DNA from 3 places in the Microbacterium sp. NC79 genome. Region 1 is predicted to be linked to each of the others. Evidence: predicted binding sites of a transcription regulator. Region 1 holds the regulator's gene; each other region holds the start of a gene.
What was found. The regulator LexA, encoded in region 1, represses DNA repair genes until DNA is damaged. The targets are predictions, from matches to a motif close to TCGAACANNTGTTCGA.

Region 1 (4,001 bases):
CGCGCTGAGGTGATAGGGCAACCGGACGAGCCGGAGCGCGTCAATGAAGGCGGGGTCAGCTGCAAGGTATCCGACGCGAGCACCAGCAAAGGCGAAGGCCTTACTCATGGTGCGTGAGACCACCAGACGGGGGCGAGATTCCAGGAGCGTGAGAGCGCTCGGGGCATCGTGCGGGGCGAACTCAAAGTAGGCCTCATCGACGACGACGATGCCGTCAGTTGCGTCGTATACGGCTTCGATGACATCAAGTGTCAGCGGCGTTCCTGTGGGGTTGTTCGGCGCACACAGCAGCACCACATCCGGCTTCACTTCCTGCACTTGTGCGACAGCGGAAGCCGCAGCCAGCGAGTAGTCGGCGCCGCGTTCGCCTGCGAACCATGTCGCGCCGGTCGCGCGGGTCAGCAGCGGGTACATGGAGTATGTCGGCCCGAAACCCATCACCGTGCGCCCGGGGCCCGCAAACGCCTGCAGAATGTGTTGTAGCACCTCGTTTGAGCCGTTCGCCGCCCATATCTGGTCGGCTGTCAACCCGTGACCGAGGTAGTGAGCAAACGCCTCGCGCAGCAGCGTGAACTCGCGGTCTGGATACCGGTTGAGGTCGCGCACCGCGAACGAGAGGGACTCAACAATGTCACTCGTCACCGAATCCGGAATGGGATGCGTGTTCTCGTTAACGTTCAGTGCGACCGGAAGCGGCGCCTGTGGGGCGCCGTACGGAGTCATCCCGCGAAACTCGTCGCGGATGGGCAGATCACTGAAGGAGATCGTCACTACTCCATGGTAGGTCTGCGGTAGGCGGCCGCGGAAACCGGGCGGTCGAACATTACGCAGGGTCTCGATACGGCTGGCCTGATCCTCAGCGCGGCGCGCTTGAGCGCGTGCATGATCGCGGCGGTGTTACTTCGTGAATTCAGCGGGAATGGCCAGCGTCTGGCCTGGCGTGATCGCTGAAGAGGGCAGCGCGTTCAGTGAGATCATGCCATCGATAACATCGCGGGGGTCTGCGTGCGGTGCTACATCGCTCGCGATCGACCACAGCGAGTCGCCTGGCATCACGTTGATCGTTTCGAATGTTGCCTGCACGCCCTCATCGAGGGAAGCCTGCGCAGAACCACCACTCAGTACGGCGAAGGCGATAGCAGCCACGACGGGAAGAGCAACGACGGCTGCGAGTACGCGGCGGCCGCGATCGGTCATCCGAAGGCGCGTGGCGACCGCAGAATGACCAGCCACAGCAACCACACCGGGCCCCGAAACGACGCGAGCCGGACGAGCGGTGGCGTTGATGCTGATGGTGCTCATGATTCCTCCTTGTGGTGCGCTTCGCTTCCAACCCTCGGCCGGGAGGGCCGGAAGCGAAGCTACGTTCCGAATCTATGTTCTATGTTCGAACATGTCAACCTGTTTTTCGAACGACTTCGAAAAAAATCTTTCAACACACTCGAACAAAAGTCTTTGTTTATCCGAAAAGTCGGATACGGTTTCGATAGCGAAAGCACATCATCAACCTCCGACATTGGTCGCTGGGTGGCAAAAGGAGAACGCAATGAGCGCGGAAGAGACTGCGAGTGGTCCGGGCAATGAGGCCCCACGTACACGTCGCCGCAAGAACCTCAGCGACAAACAAATGGCGATCCTCGAAGTGATCCAACGTTCCATCGCGCGTCACGGCTATCCGCCGAGCATGCGCGAAATTGGCGACGCGGTAAACCTCAAGTCGCTGAGTAGCGTTACTCACCAACTGGGTCAGCTCGAACTGAGCGGATACCTGCGTCGCGATCCCGGTAAGACTCGCGCGATGGAGGTGCTGATCGATCTTCCTGGCATCGCCGCCGAGAACCCGGCCGATGCCGCACCGTCCGTCGGCGATGCCGCACTGGTTCCGCTCGTCGGTCAGATTGCAGCAGGCGTTCCGATCACGGCGGAGCAACAGGTCGAAGAGATCTTCCCACTCCCCCGCCAGCTTGTTGGCAAGGGCGAACTGTTCATGCTGAAGGTGAACGGTGAGTCGATGATCGATGCCGCGATCTGCGATGGCGACTGGGTTGTCGTGCGCGTGCAGAGCGACGCGGAAAACGGCGACATCGTGGCGGCCATGCTGAACGATGAGGCCACCGTGAAGGTTTTGCGTCGTCGTGACGGCCACACCTGGCTACTCCCCCGCAACAGTGCTTTTGAGCCCATCCTTGGCGACCAGGCCACGATTCTCGGCAAGATTGTTGCGGTGCTGCGCGCCGTGTAATCTGCAGCATCCTCCTGAGGACTTTCGCGAGCCGATCCGTCGGCAAGCGAAAGTCCTCTTGCTGTTTGCGCTGATCGTCGCGCCACGGTTCCGGCATCAGCGCCACACAAAGCGAAAGCCCGCCCCACTCGATTGAGTAGGGCGGGCTGTGAGCTGTCGCGCGTTACGCGCCGATCTTCTCGCGCACGTTCTTGGTCGCTACCACCAGGTTGCGCAGTGATTCAACGGTCTCGTCGTAGCCGCGGGTCTTCAGGCCACAATCCGGGTTCGCCCAGATGAGCTTGTGCGGCAGGGCGTCAGCGGCACGCTGCAGGATCGACTCTTGCTCATCAACAGAAGGCACACGCGGCGAGTGGATGTCCCATACGCCGGGGCCAACGCCGTGCGGGAAGCCCGCGTCACGAATATCGTCAATCACGTCGCCACGGCTACGCGCAGCCTCGATCGACGTGACGTCGGCATCAAGCGCCGTGATCGCATCGATCACAACGCCGAACTCCGAATAGCACAGGTGAGTGTGGATCTGAGTGGCGTCCGCAACACCGGCGGTTGCCAGCCGGAATGATCCGACCGACCACTCAAGATACGCCGGCTGGTCGGCAACCTTGAGCGGCAGCAGTTCGCGCAGGGCGGGCTCATCAACCTGAATGATGGCGATGCCCGCCTGCTCGAGGTCACCGATTTCATCGCGGAGAGCCAGACCAACCTGGTTCGCCGTCTCAGCGAGCGGCTGGTCATCGCGCACGAACGACCAGGCCAGGATCGTCACAGGGCCGGTCAGCATGCCCTTGACGTGCTTGTCGCTGAGTGACTGCGCAAACTCCGCCCACCGCACGGTCATCGGCGCGGGGCGTGAAACGTCGCCCCACAGTAGCGAAGGACGCGTCGCACGCGAACCGTAGGACTGCACCCACCCGTTCTGGGTGACGGCAAAACCGTCCAGCAACTCGGCGAAGTACTGCACCATGTCGTTGCGCTCGGCCTCGCCGTGCACCAGGACATCGATATCTAGATCGTGCTGCAGGTCGATGACCCGACCAATTTCAGCCTTGAGGAACTCATCGTATGCGGCGTCATCGATCTCGCCACGCGCGTGAGCGGCGCGCGCCTTACGGATCTCTCCGGTCTGCGGGAAGGAACCAATGGTCGTTGTCGGCAGGAGCGGCAGGTCAAGGGCAGCGTCCTGAGCGGCGACGCGCTCCTCCTCGTTGCCACGCACGAAGTCGTCAGCCTGCAGCGCACCTGTGCGTGCACGGACAGCGTCAACGCGAACGCCAGGAGCCGACGCACGGTCCGCAAGAGCCGCAGTCGCAGCATCAAGCTCCTCAGCGATCGCTTCCCGCCCCTCGGTGAGGCCCTGTGCGAGCGTCACGATCTGGCCAACCTTCTGGTCAGCGAATGCGAGCCAGGAAACGAGACGCGCCTCGAGCTGGGTTTCGTCAGCGACGTCGTGCGGCACGTGCTGCAACGAGGTCGTCGTGCCAGCAGCAACCTGCGCGGCACCGAGTTCAGCGAGCGATGCGAGCTTGTCAAAAGCGCCGGCGAGGTCACCACGCCAAATATTGCGGCCGTCGATCACGCCACCGACAAGAACTTTGTTTTCCAGGCCAGCGACGGGCGCGGGAACGGAACCACGGCGCAGGTCGATGGCGATGCCGTCGACAGCGGAACCAGCAAGAACGCTCCACGCTTCAGGCGACAGCTGCGCGTAGCCGGCGGCGACAAGAATCTGGGGGCGGTTGGCGGCGCTGGCGAGCAC
Region 2 (4,001 bases), 1.7 Mb from region 1:
TTGCCGCGGCGACCCTGACGATGGGGCTTGCCGCCGACCAGCCGGCCGCGGTGAGGACGTCAGCGAGCGGGGCGGTGCTCGTCGTGGCATCTGCTCCCAGCGTGAGCGTCACCGCGAGCCCAACGAGTGCGTAGACGACGACGGCACCGCACAACGCGATGATGATAGCGCGCGGAATCGTGCGGCGAGGGTCAATGACTTCTTCGCCCATCGTCGCGATGCGGGCGTACCCGGCAAAGGCAAAGAAGAGGAGCGCGGCACCCTGCAAAACACCCCATGGCGTCGGATCGGTAAGGGGTTCGACGACCAGAGCATTCGACGATGCTGCTGTTTCATACGGGTACCAGCGGAATTGTTCCGCTGTCAGCCTCGTGGTCACGGCGGTGGCGCCGGCAGCGACGACGACCGCGAGTCCGACCAGGCTGACGACAACGAGGACGCGTGTCAGCATCGCGGTGCGGGTGACGCCGAAGCAGTTGACGACGACGAGGGCCGCGACGGCGAGAGCGGCGACCGGAACCTCGAAGCCGGTGGGGGCGGCATAGGCGGCGAAGGTCATGGCCATTGCTGCACAGCTGGCCACTTTTCCGATGAGGAAGCACCAGCCGGCGACGAAACCCGACCATGGACCGATTTCGGCTCGCGCATAGGCATAGGTTCCACCCGATACCGGATACGCCGCCGCCAACTGCGCTGATGCGGTGGCGTTGCAGAACGCGACCACCGCGGCGATCGCCAGAGCCGCAAGGATGGCGTTACCGGAGACCGACAGCGCCGGCCCCCACACCGCGAACACGCCAGCACCAATCATGGAGCCCATCCCGACGGCAACCGCGTCAGACAGGGTGAGTTGGCGCTTCAATGGCACGAGAACATCGTGGCACAGCGGGGTTAACGAGCGGTGACCAGATCGCAGGTCAGGGAATGTGCGGAGGCGGCTCGTCCCCTGGGGGCCGGTCACCAGCGGAATTTCCGTCACCGCTGGCCGCTCCCTCCGACGGATAGAACCGCAGCACCGGCGTCGGGGTATCGATGTAGGTGTTTCCGTTGGGGCTCGTCCAGCGCAACACGCCGTGCTGCTCATGCACGACCTGCCAGTGGGCAGCGTGCTTCATCGTGTGGTGCCCCTTGCACAGCAGCGCGAGGTTATCGAGATGGGTCTTGCCGCCATCCGCGGCAGCCAAGCCGTGGTCAGCTTCGCACCGATGGGCCGGCTGACGACAACCGGGAAAGCGACAGTGTTCGTCACGGACCCGCAATCGTCGCCGCAAATCTTCACCGGGTCGATACCGATCAACAGCCAGCACCGCTCCTGAAATCGGATGCGTCATGACCCGATCCCACCCCGGTTCATTACCGGCGAGAGTGCGTGCCGTGTCAGCATCCATCGGGCCAACACCGATCAGCTCAGCGCCTGTGCCAGCCCCTCCCGCCAGTGTCGTGACCGGAACCGAGACCTGCACGTTCGCGCGAATCGCCCTCAGCCCATCGCCGTGCGCGAGCGGCGCCCCGGAGAGCGCGATGTCGGCGAAGACGTCAGCGCGAATTTCATCACGGCAACGCTCATCATCGGGGTCAGCCTTTTCGACAGCGACCGCGATCGACGTGAGCCGGTCATGAATGCCATGAGCAAGAACCGCGGGCAGGAGGGCCACGAGTTCGGCCATGCCATCTCCGACATCACGAACGGTCACCGCCCGGCGCTTGCGAGCCGTCTGATGCCGCTCAGCAATGCTGCGCGCATGAATCTGATTGGCCACGCTCGGCAGTACCGCGGCCAACCGGGGCGGTGTCGTGATCAACGCACGCTCCAGCGCCGCAACCTCATAATCGGCCCGCATATCAACAGGCAGACCGTCACTCGCCTTCACAATTTCCTGCACATGGCGCACGGTGATGGCGCCCGTCCGGAGCGCCTCAAACGTCTGCGGAAATCCGACATAGACGTCATACGCATCAGACATTCGACGTTGCACGGCGCGATCGCTGAGCCGCAGGGCGGCTGCGATCTCGGCACATGCCGACCGAATCATCATGTCGCGCTCGGCGATAGGCTCGGCCGTCTGCTTTGACAGCGCATCCACATGCTCAAAAACTGCCGCGTACAGTGCGGTCTCCATCGCATCGAGCCCTGCTCGTGCCCGCTGAATCTCTCGCAGAGAGCTCAGCGCAAACGCGAAACCGCCAGGCATCTCATCGGTGGCGGCAACTTCACTCGACACCGCCGGCGCCTCCGCCGGAAGCGCTGACATCGCACCACCATCGCTTGTCGCCTCGCTGGGCGGCAGGTCTGGAGCGGAACCCGCGATGGGCTCATCCGGTGGCTGTTCGATCGTCATGTCTCCATGATTTCACGATTAGTAGAATATATCTACGATCATGAGGGGGATCTCATCGAAAACTTGTTCGAGAGAGCAGAATCGGACGGCCCCCGGCGGTCTCCGGTGCGCCGTCCGTTCCCTCCTGCCTACGCGCGCAGCGACCGACGCGTCGGAGGCGGAGTCACGACCCCGTCCACGGACCCACCCGCACCAGCACCAGCACCAGCACCGGCACCAGCACCAGCACCGTCACCGGCAACCACGCCGTCCCCAGCAACAACCGGAATGCTCCCCGTCCGGCGCGGCCCCGCGGGTCCATCATCCGGCCCAGCATCAGAGCCAGCACCAGAACCAGACCCGCCAGCACGACGCGTAGCACGACGCTCCTTCGCCCCTTCAACCAGGTTGTAGAGCGTCGGCAATACGATCAGCGTCAGCACGGTCGACGATACGAGTCCACCGATCACGACGATCGCAAGCGGCTGGCTAATGAAGCCGCCGTGCCCTGTGATGCCAAGCGCCATCGGAACCAGCGCGAAGATCGTCGCCAGCGCCGTCATCAAAATCGGACGCAAACGCATCGACGATCCGGCGATCGTGGCGTCATATGTCGACAGTCCGCGGTTGCGGTACTGGTTCACCAGGTCAACGAGCACAATCGCGTTGGTGACGACAATACCGATGAGCATCAGCACACCGATGAGCGACGGAACGCCGAGCGGAACCTGCGAAACGATCTGCAACAGGATGGCACCTGTTGCCGCAAACGGAACCGAGATCAGCAGCAGCAACGGCTGACGAAGCGACTTAAACGTCGCCACCATCACCACGTAAACGATCAAGATGGCGGCCAGCATCGCGAGCCCCAACTGGGTGAACGCGTCGTTCTGTTGCGTAATCACACCGCCAAGCCCGGCGCTCGCGCCCTTCGGCAACTTCACCTCGTCCAGTGCGCCACGAACCGCGGTGCTGGCCGTCGATAGGTCATCACCGAGCGGGGTCACTGACACCGTTGCAGTACGCTGCCCGTTTTGTGTCGTAATCGACGAGGGCCCATCGGTCTGCTCGACGGTTGCAATATCGCCAAGACGCGTCATTCCGAGCGCTGACGGAATCCGCATATCCGCGAGTTCCACAATCGTGGCAGGCGGGTCAGCCGACGCGATAACCACCGTCACCGACGCGTCGTCAATCTCAATGGTTCCGGCCGGCTTCGGCTGCATCGCAGCATTCACCATGCCGCCGACAACCACCTCACTGAGCCCAACGGCTGCCGCCTTTTCGCGGTCGACCTGCACGGCGATGTACGGCTGGGCGGCGGCAAGGTTGCTCGTCACCTGCTCGACACCGTCGAGGCCGGTCATCTTGTCCTGCACCGCGGCTGTTGCCTTCTCCAGCGTCGCGGAATCCGGTGCCGTGACCTCAATCGCGATATCACTTGAACCCAGCGATGCGGCAGCGGCAATCGTCACTTCGCCGACATCCGACAGCTCAGCAACACCCGACTGAATATCTGCGCGCACCTTCTCCACGTCTGCATCATCCGTCAGCGTGATCGAGAACGTTGCTCCGGCGGCGCCACCAGTGAAGGCATCGGTAAGAGCGGAACCACTCGAGCCGACCGAGGCCAGCACCGTATCGACGCCTGGCACGTCGCGCAGTACCTTCTCAACACGTGCG
Region 3 (4,001 bases), 170 kb from region 1:
CCGCGAAGTCACTCGGTGAGGCGCTGGCGGCGCTCGTACAGCCGATCGCGAATCAGCGCGTCAGTGCGAGCGATATCGAGTGGGAACGGGTGCCATCGCATCTGCAAATGAACTTCCGTGCGGTTGATGCGCGTGGCCGCGCCATTGACTCTGACCGCTCCCTCGCCGCGCTACAGGAGCGTCTGGGGGACGCCGCCCGCGACAGCGTGGCAGCGCAGATTCGCAAGGCTCAGCCTTCTGGCGCGCGCGGCCGTGCCGGCGCCGAGAACGGCGCAGGTACGACAACCGTCTCGCGGTTCGCCGAACGTTCCGGAATCACGACGTGGGATCTCGGCACCCTTCCCCCGCACGTCGATACCGCGTTGGCAGGCGGCACCGTGCGTGGCTACCCCGGGCTCGTTGATGACGGCACAAGCGTTTCGGTGCGCGTGCAGACCGACCCCGCGATCGCCGACCGTCTGCACCACGCTGGCGTGCGTCGTCTGCTGCTGCTTGCACTGCCGTCACCGGCGTCATATGTGCAAGAGCATCTCACTTCGGCTGAGAAGCTCTCGCTCTCCGCCTCCCCCTACCCATCGGTGAAGGCGCTGATTGAAGATGCGCGCGCCGCCGTGATCGATCAGGTTATCGCGGCGCACGGTGCGTCTCCGATCCGCACCGAGGTGGACTTCACCGCCGTGCGCGATGCCGCGAGCACCGCGATGGTGGACGGAACCTTCCAAGCGGTGGGGCTTGCTGCCCGCATTCTCGATGCGCACCGGGCGGCGGAGCGGCTGATGAAGCAAATCACCTCCATGCCGCTGCTTGGCACGCTCAACGATGTGCGCGGTCAGCTCGCCGGCCTCGTCTACCCTGGCTTTATTTGTCGCACCGGTCTCGCCCGGTTGGCGCACTATCCGCGCTACCTCGCCGCAGTCACGCACCGTTTGGAGGCGCTACCGACCAACGCGGGGCGCGACCGGGCCTGGATGTCAGAGTGGGAGCGTGCAAACGCGCTGTTCGTCGACGCTGGCGGCGTGGTTCCGCTCGCAGATGACGCGCGCCCTGGCCTCACGCATGCCCGCTGGCTGCTTGAAGAGCTCCGTGTGAGCCTGTTCGCGCAGTCCCTCGGCACCGCAGAGCCGGTCTCGCAACAGCGCGTGCAGAAGGCCCTTGCCGGGTAGCGACGCCGCCAGCGAGACGGCGAGCCCGTAGGCTCGAAACATGTCGCACGCGATCCAGTACACCCAGCTCGGCGGGCCCGAAGTTCTCACCCTCGCGGAGGTTCCGTTTCCGGATCCCGCAGCAGGCATGGTGACGGTGCGCGTTGAGGCGGCCGGGGTGAACCCCATCGATTGGAAGCTCCGTAGCGGTCTGCGCGCCACGGAGCCGTTTGATGGCCCCCGTGGCACCGGGTCTGATGGTGCCGGAACCATTGCCGCCGTTGGTGAGGGCGTCGATGGTTTTCGCGTGGGCGACCCCGTCGCGTTCTGCAACGCGTCTGGCGCGTATGCCACCGATGTGGTGGTGAACGCGGCTCACGTGTTTGCCCGGCCGGCTGGCGTTTCGGCCGCGGCCGGCGCTTCCCTTGGCGTGCCTGCAGGAACCGCCTACCAGGTGGTCCGTTCACTGGCGATTACCGCAGACGACGTCGTGCTGGTGCATGCCGGTTCAGGGTCGGTCGGCCAGTTCGCGATTCAGTTCGCGCGACTGATGGGTGCGCGTGTGATCGCGACCGCCAGCGCGCGCCGCGCGAGCACGGTGACTGCTCTCGGCGCGACAGCGATCGAGTACGGCACCGGCCTCACCGAACGCCTTCGCGGCCTCGGCGTGGAGATCACGGCCGTCATCGATTGTGCGGGCACCGATGAGGCCATCGATACCTCGCTCGCACTCGTCGCCGACCGCACCCGCATCGTCACCATCGTGCGCGGCAAGGAGGCAGATGGCTGGGGTATTCGCGCCTTCATGGGCGGCTCGCCCCACCCGATGACCGCGCAGCAGCTGGCATGGCGCGTTGAAGCAATGCCCGTCAGCCTCGCGCTGATGGCGGCAGGTGCCCTCACCGTCGAAATTGGCGAGAATTACCCGCTCAGCCGCGCCGCCCATGCGCAGGCTGACAGCGAGGCCGGCCGCGACGGCAAACTCATCGTCACACCGTAGAGCTGCTCGTCGGCAGCGCACGGTGGCGCCGCTGTGGTCAGAGAGATTGCCCACACACTCTCGTTTATACAAGCGAAACTACTTGAATGAGAGATCTCTCATGCTCGAAGATATATACGAGATTCGTGAGAGAATGTTGGTATGGCAATCGACAATGCGAACGACGCTCCGACAGACTCGGTCGAAGCGTTCTTGTTCGCGGTTGACGCATTGCGGGAGATTCAATCCGCAATGGCGGGCCTGGCCGCGATGGAAACATCGCTGTACGCGGCCGTGTTCGCGCAGGCAGAGCAATTGACGGCGACGATGCCGTCGCCGATTACCGAGCGGGAGATGGCATTGCGCACGGCCTGCGCGGAGATTGGTGCCGCCCTCCGTGTCAGCGACCGCACGGTGCAGCGCCGCTTGTCGAATGCCTGGGATGTCACGACGAATCTTCCGCACACCTTTGAGGCACTCCAACATGGCCGCATCACGCAGGCACACGTGAATACGATCATCCGCTCAGCCGAGGGTCTCCCCGTGGGTGAAGCTCGCGAAATGTACGACGACGCTGCGGTCGAGCGCGCGGAGCAACTCTCCCCTAACCGTCTTGCGGCGGTGTTGCCTGCGGTGGCCGCACAGATTCACGAATGCGGCATTGCGGAGCGTCACCAGCGTGCCCGCCGCCACCGCCGCGTCGAAATACGCGACATCGAAGACGGCATGTCTGAACTCCTCGCCGTCCTCCCGGCCATCATCGCCCACGGCATCCACGACCGGTTAACCTCCATGGCGAAGGCGTGCGTAGCGACTGGTGCCAGCGATGGCGGGACTGACGCCAGCGGTGGCGGGACTGATGCCTGTTCGGGTGCTGGCATCGATGATGAGCGGTCTCGTGACGAGATTCGCGCCGACATCTTCGGCGATCTCCTCCTCGGTGGCGGCCCGGTCGCGAGCGGCGACGGCCTATCGGCGATATCCGCGCAGGTACAGATCAGTATTCCGGTGTTGACCGCTGCAGGCGTGTCCGACCGGGGTGCTGAACTCATCGGATCCGGGCCGCTCGACGCTGAGACGGCCCGCCACTTGGTGGGTGCCGCTTCCGGGTGGGATCGGGTCATGACCTACCCGGTAACGGGCACGATCCTGGCAGTGGATCGGTACCGGCCAAGCGAAGAAATCCGCCGCGCGTTGCGCGTGCGCGATGAGCACTGTCGTTTCCCCGGATGCCGCCAACCCGCGCACCGGTGCGACGCCGACCACAGCCTCGCCGCCGCCGAAGGCGGCGAAACCAGCCTCGAGAACCTGGCACTGCTGTGTCGCCGCCACCACGTGATGAAACACGCCGCCGCGTGGAGCATCACCCATCAGGGCCACGGCGTATTGAAGTGGACCAGCCCCAGCGGCCGCACCTACGTCGATACCCCCACACCGACGCTGCGCTTCTTCCCCACCGGCCCTGACGATCCGGGCCATGATCCGAACAATCCCGGCGCCGACGATCCGGCCCATGATCCCAACGGCCCCGGCCCCGACCCCGGCCCCGGCCCCGGCCCCGACGATCCGGACACCGGCGACCTCGGTCTCGATCCGAGCGGCCTCTGCCCCGACGATCCGAACTCCGGCGACCTAGATCTCGATCCCAGTGCCCCCGACCCCGGCGATCCGGACACCGGTGCGCCGAACGATCCCGGCCCGGATGAGCAACGAGCGCCTTAGCGAGTAGCGCGCACCCCGCTCTCGCCCAGCGTCCAGCTAAGCGGCCCCGCCCGGTTCCGCACCGGTGGCGATGGGAGCACCGGGGGTGTTCGACCAAGCGCTCCATGATCCAGGGAACAGTTCAACGTCGATCCCGGCCGACGCTGCCGCGAGCGCTG

Region 2: the regulator LexA is predicted to act here: its motif matches at 2,395-2,410, upstream of KTJ77_RS13280 (HNH endonuclease signature motif containing protein).
Region 3: the regulator LexA is predicted to act here: its motif matches at 2,247-2,262, upstream of KTJ77_RS08740 (HNH endonuclease signature motif containing protein).

The regions. Positions count from the first base shown of each region.
Region 1 covers NZ_JAHQYI010000001.1:1,764,133-1,768,133, forward strand. The annotation lists gene KTJ77_RS07980 (histidinol-phosphate transaminase) at 1-771, opposite strand, end outside; gene KTJ77_RS07985 (LysM peptidoglycan-binding domain-containing protein) at 898-1,302, opposite strand; gene lexA (transcriptional repressor LexA) at 1,547-2,242, shown strand; gene metE (5-methyltetrahydropteroyltriglutamate--homocysteine S-methyltransferase) at 2,406-4,001, opposite strand, start outside.
Region 2 covers NZ_JAHQYI010000001.1:111,019-115,019, reverse strand. The annotation lists gene KTJ77_RS00570 (APC family permease) at 1-868, opposite strand, end outside; gene KTJ77_RS13280 (HNH endonuclease signature motif containing protein) at 918-2,339, opposite strand; gene KTJ77_RS00565 (efflux RND transporter permease subunit) at 2,468-4,001, opposite strand, start outside.
Region 3 covers NZ_JAHQYI010000001.1:1,930,135-1,934,135, forward strand. The annotation lists gene hrpA (ATP-dependent RNA helicase HrpA) at 1-1,163, shown strand, start outside; gene KTJ77_RS08735 (NADP-dependent oxidoreductase) at 1,204-2,142, shown strand; gene KTJ77_RS08740 (HNH endonuclease signature motif containing protein) at 2,284-3,843, shown strand; gene KTJ77_RS08745 (sulfurtransferase) at 3,880-4,001, opposite strand, start outside.